DNA from 2 places in the Arthrobacter sp. ASL1 genome. Region 1 is predicted to be linked to the other one. Evidence: predicted binding sites of a transcription regulator. Region 1 holds the regulator's gene; the other holds the start of a gene.
The links. The regulator LexA, encoded in region 1, represses DNA repair genes until DNA is damaged. The targets are predictions, from matches to a motif close to TCGAACANNTGTTCGA.

Region 2: a site for LexA is predicted at 2,464-2,479, ahead of AC1MEQ_RS07510 (LexA family protein). Genes of this name have one in related genera too.

The regions. Positions count from the first base shown of each region.
Region 1 is NZ_CM155284.1:3,554,538-3,559,691, reverse strand. Features, by position in the region: gene hisH (imidazole glycerol phosphate synthase subunit HisH) at 1-94, opposite strand, end outside; gene hisB (imidazoleglycerol-phosphate dehydratase HisB) at 95-721, opposite strand; gene AC1MEQ_RS16810 (histidinol-phosphate transaminase) at 773-1,903, opposite strand; gene AC1MEQ_RS16805 (LysM peptidoglycan-binding domain-containing protein) at 1,973-2,467, opposite strand; gene lexA (transcriptional repressor LexA) at 2,641-3,369, shown strand; gene AC1MEQ_RS16795 (ATP-dependent DNA helicase) at 3,425-5,154, opposite strand, start outside.
Region 2 is NZ_CM155284.1:1,587,417-1,592,570, forward strand. Features, by position in the region: gene AC1MEQ_RS07500 (MFS transporter) at 1-544, opposite strand, end outside; gene AC1MEQ_RS07505 (Y-family DNA polymerase) at 694-2,016, opposite strand; gene AC1MEQ_RS07510 (LexA family protein) at 2,009-2,374, opposite strand; gene AC1MEQ_RS07515 (FadR/GntR family transcriptional regulator) at 2,514-3,245, opposite strand; gene AC1MEQ_RS07520 (FAD-binding oxidoreductase) at 3,245-4,600, opposite strand; gene AC1MEQ_RS07525 (ribonuclease J) at 4,860-5,154, opposite strand, start outside.

The DNA.
Region 1 (5,154 bases):
GCTTTACCTCTGCTCCAACATGTTCGAGGGCGCGAACCGCGGAGCGGACGTTGCCGGATCCGTAGTCCAGGACGGTGATGCGGGGCCCGGCCACCTAGAGCGCCCCCTTCGTCGAGGGTATGGCGCCGCCCGTCCGGACGTCCGGTTCCACTGCCTCGCGCAGGGCGCGTGCGAAGGCCTTGAATTGTGCCTCAACGATGTGGTGCGGATCGCGCCCCGAGAGGACGCGCATGTGCAGGCAGATCTGGGCATGCAGAGTCAACGCCTCGAAGACGTGACGGGTCAGGGATCCGGTGAAATGTCCGCCGATCAGGTGGTACTCCTGGCCCGCCGGCTCGCCGCCGTGTACCAGGTACGGACGCCCCGAGATGTCGACCACGGCATGGGCCAGCGCCTCATCGAGAGGGATCGAGGCTTCACCGAAACGGCGGATGCCTGCCTTGTTGCCCAGCGCCATCCGAAGTACTTCACCAATGGTGATCGCGATGTCCTCCACTGTGTGGTGGACATCGATGTGGGTGTCGCCGGTGGCCTGGACAGTGAGGTCAATCAGCGAGTGTTTGGCCAATGCCGTAAGCATGTGGTCGTAGAACGGGACGCTCGTGCTGATGTTGGCAACGCCGGTTCCGTCCAGGTCGAGCTCGACGACGACGGTGGACTCGCTGGTGGCGCGCTCCATGCGTGCGCGGCGACCGCTGAGCAATTCTGCAGGCACAGACATTCCTTCGGTGTGGTGGGGCAGGGCGGCAGATGTGGCAGCCCGCAGTCAAGTCTAGCTGTCGTGATCCGACGGGGCGGAGTCCCCGGACGACAGCAGTTCCTCGAGGGCCGTAAGGAAGGCGGTGGTCTCGGCTTCGGTTCCCGCCGTGACCCTCAAATGGCCGGGAATGCCGACGTCGCGAACCAGTACCCCGGCGTCAAGCAACCCTTGCCAGGTGCGTCCGGCGTGCTCGAGCCCCCCAAAGAACACGAAGTTTGAATCGCTGACTGCGGGTTCGAGCCCCAGCCGGGTGAGTTCGGAGACGATGCGGTCGCGTTGATTCTTGATATCCGCCACCGTGGCCAGCAGGGAATCTACCTGCTTGAGTGCGGCGTTGGCAGTCGCCTGGGTGATGGCGGAAAGGTGGTACGGCAAGCGCACAAGCCGCAGTGCGTCGGCAATTTCGGGTGCGGCAGCAAGGTAGCCGACCCGCGCTCCGGCCAAGGCGAACGCCTTGCTCATGGTTCGCGTAACGATCAGTCGTTCACGCCCCTGGAGCAGCGTCAGGGCCGATTCGGTACCCTCGAGGGCGAATTCGGCATAGGCCTCGTCGACGATGACGATCGCGTTGCTGGCCCGTCCCGCGTCGTAGACGGCCTCGACGACATCCAGGCCCAGGGCCGTACCAGTCGGATTGTTCGGGGAGCACAAGATGACGAGGCTAGGCGCCTCGGCGATGACCTGCTCGGCGGCGGAGGCTGCGCTGAGCCCGAAACCCAAACCCCGCTTTCCGGCGATGTATGAAGTGTCGGTACCACTGGCAAGCAACGGATACATCGAGTAGGTCGGTGGGAAGCTCATGACGCTGCGTCCCGGGCCGCCGAACGCCTGGAGGATTTGCTGGAGGACTTCATTGGAACCATTGGCGGCCCACATGTTCTCCGCGACCAGGCCATGGCCCAGGTAGTTTGCAAGGCGTTCGCGCAATTCGGTGAATTCCCGGTCCGGGTATCGGTTCAGCGTGAGGGCGGCCGCGGTGACGTCCTCGGTGATGGCCCTGCAGACGGATTCCGGTAGCGGATGCGTGTTTTCGTTGACGTTCAGCAGGACGGCGACGTCAAGTTGCGGTGCACCGTAGGGTTCGATGCCGCGCAGATTCTCCCGCAACGGCAGTTTGGCCAGTCTTTCCAGCTGATTACTCACCGCACCATTCTAATTCCGTGGTGGGCCGCCCGAGGAATTTGAAGATGAGCCGGCAGTCACAATGACGGTTCAGCTGCCGGTTGGAACGAAGATCTGCTGCCCCGGGACCAACACGGAACCATGCAGGTCGTTCATTTCGGTGATCTCCGCGACGGCTTGCTGGCGATCCCGGTCTGGCGCGAATTCCGCTGCCAGATCCCATACGGTGTCCCCTTGCATCACCGAGACCGTAGTCGCCTCCACCGGCGCGGTTCCGGACGATCCCGCTGCCATCACGGGTGCGGTGAAGATGCCGGCAAGTACCAATGCCGCGGTCGCCGCCAGCATCAAGGGCAGACCAATCAGGAGGAAACGACCCCGCCGGGTGAGTTCGATCCGCGGGGAAACTGGTGCCCGACGGATGTCGCGGGCGACCCGCGCGTCGACGCAATCATTCGTGCCGAACGCCGGGGCAGTCAATGCGATGTGAGCCATGGTCTTGCCTTCCTTTCGACCCGCCGCTGCGGGTACCTGTCGCGGATGCCGCGAATCTTCTTCGAACTCATATTCGAACTTCTTGATCATTTTTAGCATCTTTGTACGAGCATTGTCGAGACACGTTCGAATAAATCTTTGAATGACCGTCTCCGCTGCCCTAGAGTGGAGGCATCGGCTGAACGGATGAGAGTCCATCAGCCGCATCCGACAGATTGCGCACAGGCCCGGTACGCCGGCGATTTACCAGGACGGGATGGACCATGAGCTCAGCGGAGACTCCGGCGCCGAAGAAGGCACCCAAGGGCCTGACGGCTCGGCAACGAAGGATTCTGGAGACGATCCAGCGGGCCGTCGCCGACAAGGGCTACCCACCGTCGATGCGCGAGATCGGGGACACGGTCGGGCTGGCCAGCCTGTCCAGCGTCACCCACCAGTTGAGCCAGTTGGAAAAGCTTGGGTACATACGCCGTGACCCCCGTCGTCCGCGGGCCATGGAAATCCTGCTGCCCCTCAGCCTCGGAACCGCCGCTGCCTCGGACACGACGGGGAAGGCGCCCGAGGACACGGCCAGGGAGCGCGCAGACCTGTCGGTCGTCGAGATGGACTCGTCCGCCGATGTGGCAAGAGTCCCGCTGGTCGGCAGAATCGCTGCCGGTGGGCCGATCCTTGCAGACCAATCCGTCGAAGATGTCATGTCCCTACCCCGTCAGCTGGTCGGGCATGGCGAGCTCTTCATGCTCAAGGTCAGCGGGGATTCAATGGTGGAGGCGGCAATCTGCGACGGCGACTGGGTGGTCGTCCGGCGCCAGCAGCATGCAGAGAACGGCGACATAGTCGCCGCGCTCCTGGACGATGAGGCCACGGTGAAGACGTTCCGCCAACGAGACGGACATACGTGGCTGCTGCCCCAGAACCGGCAATATGAACCCATCCTCGGCGATCACGCCACCGTCATGGGCAAGGTCGTTTCGGTGATGCGCTCGATCTAGGACTCCCGTCCGCCCGGCCCCCGTCTTCCGCGGACGGGGGCCTTTGCGTTCAGGATCAGCTGGATGCGATGCGGGCCAGGGCGCCCAGGACAACTTTCTTGTCGGTTGTGGCCCACATGGGTGGAAGCGAGGCGCGCAGGAAGTTTCCGTATCGTTCGGTGGCCAACCTCGAGTCCAAGACAGCGACAACGCCGCGGTCGGTGGTGGACCGGATCAACCGCCCCGCCCCCTGGGCCAGTCGCACGGCGGCATGGGAGGCCGAAACCGCCATGAACCCGTTGCCGCCATGCCTGGCGACATCCCGGCTACGGGCCGTGGACAGTGGATCGTCAGGCCGGGGGAAGGGGATCCGGTCGATCACCACGAGTCGGCACGAGGGGCCGGGGACATCGACCCCCTGCCACAGCGTCATGGTTCCGAACAAGCAGGTGTCCCGTTCGTCCGCGAATTGCTGGACCAGGGTGGACATGCTCGATTCGCCCTGGCAGAGGATATCCGGGTCCACCCTCGGGCGGAGTGCCTCTGCGGCTTCCTCGGCGGCCCGGCGCGATGAGAAGAGCGCAAGCACTCCCCCACCCGATGCCCCGATCAGGTCGGCCAGTTCGTCCAAGGCCTCCGGCGAAACGCTCCTCGACGGCTTCGGCAGGTGACGTGCCACGTAGAGCATGCCCTGCCGCGTGTAGTCAAAGGGGCTGCCCACGTCGATGCCCGTCCAAGCCGGGGCGCCCTCACCGAGGAGCCCCAATGAACCGGCGACGGGTTCGAAGGCGGCGCCGATGGCCAAGGTGGCAGAGGTCAGAACAACGGTTCGCCCATCGAATAGACCCTCGCGGAGCTTGCCCGCGACGGACAGTGGGGCAACGTTGATGGTGGCCGGCGCGGAGTCATCGGGAGCCGTGTAGCCGGCGCCCGGGGTGAAGCTGCCCTGGCGCGAGATCCAGACGACTTCTCGCTCGTCGGCCGGTCCGTCGAGTCGATCGCATTGTTCCGTCAGGTACAGGAGCTGGGAACGTGCCATTTGCCGGCCGCCGTCAGCGGTTTCGCCGTTGGCCGGTTTCGAGTCGGACAGGGCAACGCGAGCGGCTTCCCGGACGGCGGCCACGGCACCGCGCTGTTCTTCATTCAACCCCTTGGGAAGCAGCCCTGCGGGAACGCCGTCGAGGGCGTCGGCCAGGGCCTGGCCCGCGCGGTTCAGGGCCTCCACGGCCACGCCCTTGCAATTTCTCCGGGTGGCTGTCGCCGCGCCAGAGACCAAAGCCGCCGAAATCGGGCGCGTGACTGAACTGGTCACCCGGTCTTGGAGTTCGTGGGCCTCGTCGATGATCACGGTGTCGAATTCGGGCAGGACTGCCAGCCCTTCGAACGCCGACACGGCGAGCATAGCGTGGTTGGTGATGACGATGTCGGCCTCGCCTGCCTTCTTGCGGGCCAATTCACTGAAGCACTCTTCTGCCATGGGGCACTTCTGCGCGCCCAGGCAATCCATGGCACTGACCGATACCTGCCGCCATGCCCGTTCACTGACCCCGGGCACCAGATCATCGCGGTCCCCGGTCTCAGTCTCCTCGGCCCATTCCCGGACCCGCACCACTTCCTGGCCCAAGGCGGAAGATGGTCCGGCCCCGACTGTCAGCGGTCGTGCCGCACCGTCGTCGTCCAGGGCGAAGAGCGCCCCTTCATCCTCGTCGGGGTATCCGCCTCCGAGCTTGTACTTGCAGGCGTAGTTCGAGCGCCCCTTGGCCAGGGCGACGTCGAGCCGACGCGGCAGCTCGTCCGCAAGGTTCT
Region 2 (5,154 bases), 2.0 Mb from region 1:
GCCACATCGAGAAGGTGATGCCGTCGGCGCGCGAGCCCGGGCCCACCCCCGCGGAACCGCCGAGCAGGAACCCGGCCACCAAGGGGCCGGCGATCTGCCCTCCGGCATAGGCCGCGGTGAACCAGCCGAACCCCTTGTCCAGCTGGTCGTTCGGGGAGAAGCGGGCGATGGCCGACTGGCCCGCGATCGTGAACACCAGATGCCCCATGCCCAGCACCGCGCTGGCCGCGGCCACCCAGATGACACTGCCGGCGAGCGCCAGGCCGGCGGCGCCGACGCCGAGGACCACCGCCCCGACCGCGACCATGGCGCGCAGGCCGGGGATCCGATCGGTCAGCCGGCCCAGCCACATGGCGGTGGCCACCGGTAGGATCGCGTAGGCGGCGGTCACCAGGCCGATCACCGTGGCGTCCGAGCCGAGGTCGATCAGCTTGTAGGTCGTCACCGGACGGACCAGGTTCAGCGCCGTCTGCGAGAAGAACGCCGCTGCCACCAGCGTCCACAACCAGGCCTGGGATCTTCCGCCGGCGGGCGCTGACGACATGGGACCTCCGGTTCGGGAACTGCTGGCAAAACGTCACCAGATTACCGCCGATTGCCGTACGGGGGCGCAGCCGTGACGCAGCAGGTACGCGACGCCGAGGAGCGGCGCGTCCGGGCCCTGGCCCGCCCCACCACGGCCCGCCGTCGCCGTCAGGCCGAAACGACGGGCAGGTCCGCCCATTCGGTGGTGTAGCGCGGGGAGGCGAACTCCCGCTTCATGGTCCACCCCGCCGGCTCGGCCAGCCCCGCATGGCCCAACCCGATGGCCGCCTCGCCGAACCGGGACCGCACGTCCCCGAGCAGCGAACCCATGTCTCGTTCCGCCCCCTCACCGGCAAACGCATCGAACGTGGACTGCCCGGTCGCCGGTTCCAGGCCGGAGAACATCACCCCGGCACGCACGTACCTGGTCCCTGGCACCATGCGCCCGCGCATTGCAGCCACCGCGGCGCGCGTGAGCACGATCGGATCCTGGGTCGGCGCCGGCAGCCGGACGGACACCACCGGGTTCGACGCGGCGGCCCCCTCCCCCGATCCGGTCTCCGGAGCCGCCGCAGCGAACCGGCTGACCCCGGCGCTGACCGTGAGCATCGAGGCCCGCAACCCCTCGGCTGCCATCCGGGCGGCACCACGCTGGGCATACAGCGCCATGACCTGGTCCATGTCCGTGCCCGTGCTCACCGGGGCGGAGAAGCTGCGCGAGAACATGATCTGCGCCTTGTCCGCGCGCTCCTCGACCTCGGGTATGCAGGGTGTGCCGTTGAGTTCGAGCACCGTGCGCTGGAGCACCACGGAGAACTTCTTGCGGATCATCAGCGGATCGGCGGCCCGCAGGTCGGCGATCGTGTCGATGCCCAGTGCGTTGAGCCGCGTCCCGGTCCGCCCGCCCACGCCCCACAGCCCGGTGACGGGGACCCGTGACTGGATGCGGTGGATCTCATCCTCCGGGACGCTGCCCAACGAGCAGACACCCTCCAGGCCCGGATTGCGCTTGGCCACGTGGTTGGCGAACTTCGCCAGCGTCTTGGTCGGCGCCACCCCCACGCAGACCGGGACCCCGACGTGGCGCCAGACCGCCTGCCGGATCCGTCCGGCGGTCTGGCGCAACATCTCCTCGTTAGCGGGCAACCCGATGAACGACTCGTCGATGGAGTAGACCTCCTGCCAGGCCCCGAACCGGCCGACCACCTCCATGACCCGCGCCGACATGTCCCCGTAGAGCTCGTAGTTGCTCGACCGGGCCACCAGGCCCAACGCGGCGGCACGCCCCTGCACCTGGAACCACGGTGTACCGGTTTTGATCCCCGCCCGCTTGGCCTCCTCCGAGCGCGCGACGACGCAGCCGTCGTTGTTCGAGAGCACGACGACGGGCCGACCTTCCAGCCGCGGGTCGAAGGCGCGTTCGCAGGAGACATAGAAGTTGTTCACGTCCACCAGCGCCAGGCGGAGCTGGGCCGAGACCGGTTCAGACATGGTGGAGGCAGCGCGTGACGACGCCCCAGATCGTCAGGTCCTCCAGCTGCGCGACGGCGACAGGCTTGGAGCGCGGTTCGTCGGTGCCCAGGCTGATCCCGGAGGCGTCCGCGGCGAGCCGACGGATGACCAGTTCACCCTCGAGCACGGCGATGACCACCTTCCCGTCCCGGGGCTCCAGCGAGCGGTCGACGATCACCTCGTCGCCGTCGCAGATGCCGGAGGCGGCCATCGAGTTGCCGGACACACGCATGATGAACGTCGAGGTGCGGTCACGGATGAGGTGGCGGTTCAGGTCGATCCCGCCGTGGAAGTAGTCGCGGGCCGGGGACGGGAAGCCGCTGGCTTGTCGTTCCACCGTGGCTCCTCCCCTGACGCCGCCGTCGGGGCCCGCCCCGGGCGGGGGCACGCGCACCGGATCCTGGCCGAACACGAGACCCCCTGGAGTAGAACATACTTTCGATGCCAACTCTAGCATCGTGGGGAACGCGCCGCGCCTACCCGGATTCGGCGTCGCGGAGGACCGCGATCTCGCCGCGGGCCCGGTCGTCGAGCCAGTGGATGTGATGGTGCAGCAACTGCGCGGCAGCCTCCTGCCGCCCCTCCCGAACCGCTTCGAAAATGGCATGATGCTGCTTCCTGAGCTGGTCGAGTGTCTCCGGGGCATCGTCCATCGCGGCCATGGCATCGCCGATGTAGCCGCTGATCGAGCCGCCGAGGGCCTCCATCAGTGTTTCGATCACGGCGTTGCCGCCCAGTCGGCTCAGCGCCACATGGAAGCGGGCATCGAGCTCGTGGAAGTCCCCCGGGGCCAGACCCGGCGCATCCATGGCCTGCAGCAGGTCGCGCGCTTCCAGCAGGTCCTCGGTGTTCGGGCGTTCCGGCGCGGCGCGGGCCGCCCAGGTCTCCAATAGGATCCGGGTTTCGACGATGTCGGCCATGGAGAGCTTCTTGGCGGCCACATGCAGCCGCAGTGCCGAACCCAACCCCTTGGACGGATTTGAGATGATGACGGGCCCGGAGCGCGGACCGGAATTGGTCGGGACGTCCAGGATGCCCATGACATCGAGGATGCGGACCGCTTCGCGGACCGATGCCCGGGAGATGCCGTATTTCCCGGCCAGGACGCGCTCGCCCGGCAGCTGGTCCCCCACCGAGAGCTCCCCAGACCCCAGACCGGTCTCGATGTCGGCCAGCAGCGCATCGTAGCTCCTGCGCAGCCCCACCATCAGATCGCCTTGCCCGGGTTGAGGATGCCGCGGGGGTTGAACACGTCGCGGATGGCGTGCTGGATCTCCAGCGAGGTCTCCCCCAGTTCCTCCGCGAGCCAGTCGCGCTTGAGCAGCCCGACCCCGTGTTCGCCGGTCAGCGTGCCGCCGAGCCGCTGGGCCAGGTGGAACATGTCCGCCAACGCGACCTTGGCCGGGCCCTCGGTGATCGATTCATCGGGGCCGACGGCGATGATGGGGTGCAGGTTCCCGTCGGCGGCATGCGCCACGGTGAAGATCCGCACCCCGGTCCTCCGGGCGATCTCCTCCAGCCCCGCGAAGGCCTCGGCCAGGCGGTTCCGGGGCACCCCGACGTCGCAGATCGAGACCCTACCCAGCCGTTCGACCGCAGGGATGGCTGCCCGGCGGGCCGCCATCAGCGCCTCGGCCTGCTCGGGATCGCCGGCCTGCTCGATCGACGAGGCGAACGGCCGGATGGCCTCGATGAGGACCTCCTGCTCCAGATGCGCACCGTAGCCGTCGGTTTGCGCGAGCAGGAACGCGGAGCCCTTGGTGGCATGGTCGGTCCCCTGCGCGGCGTCGACCGCCTCGAGCGTCTGGCCGTCCATGAGTTCGAGGACCGAGGGCTGCACCCGGGCGGCGATGATGGCCGACGCGGCCTGCGCCGCAGCCGAGACGTCCGGGAAGTAGGCGACCAGCGTGGCGGTGTGCACGGGTTTGGGACGCAGGCGCAAGGTGGCTTCCACGACGATCCCGAGGGTGCCCTCGGAGCCGATCATCAGCGCGTTGAGGTCGTATCCGGTGACGCCCTTGATGGTCCGCCGCCCGGTGTCGAGGATGCGTCCGTCCGGTAGCACCACCCGCAGCGCGAGGATGGATTCGCGGGTCACCCCGTACTTGGCGCACCACATCCCGCCGGCATTGGTGGCGACGTTCCCGCCGATCGAGCAGATCGCGGTGCTGGCCGGGTCGGGGGCGTAGAAGAGACCGTGGGCGGCGACGGCCTGGTTGACCGCGGCGTTGAGGACGCCGGGTTCGACGACGGCGATCTGTTCGACGGGGTCGATGTGCAGGATTTGGGACATCCGCGACACGTCCAGGACCACCTCGCCGGCGTGGGCCGCCGCTCCCCCGGCCAGGCCGCTGCCGGCACCGCGTGGCACGACGGGGACCCCGAGTTCCGTGGCCCGTTTCATCGTCTCGACGACGTCCTCAACGCTTTCGGCGAAGATGACTCCGTCGGGGACCGACGGCGAGACATAGCCGGACCGGTCCGTGCTGGCCCGGACCCGGTCCTCCGGATCCGTCGATGCGCAGGCCATGGAATCGAGCAGCGCGGTCGTTGCCGACGTCATGGCGGCGGAGGCGGTCGGCGAGGTGTTCACGGTGGTCCCCTTCATCCCGGGTCGGAACATCACGCCGGCGTCCCGCCGGCCGTCCGGTCCAGATCCCCGTTGATCCGTTTCGTTCGGTTGGGCCCACCCTACGAAGCGGTCTGACCGCTGTCAATGGTCCCCGCCGCCCCGATGTGCGCACCCGGGAGGCACCGCCGTCGTACGGCAAAAAACCGGCCCCGATCGCTGTGATCGGGGCCGGTTCGGTGCTGCGGGGTGGCTAGGCGTCGACGGTGATGACCGTGACGACCGGCTTGCGGCGCATGGCGCGGTCGGACCAGCGCACCAGGGCCTGGGAGATGGCCCGCTCGGCGTCGGGGCCGGTCTTGACGCCCTTGAGGCCGGTCAGGGTCTTCTCCACGATGCCCACGGCCTTGCCGAGGTCCTTGTCGGAGAAGGTGAAGCCGACCGGGAAGAACTCGGGGTCCTCCTCCAGGGCACCGGTCTGCGGGTCGACGATGGCCAGCACGGTCAGCGCGCCGTCCTCGGCCAGGCGGATGCGGTCCTGCAGGGAC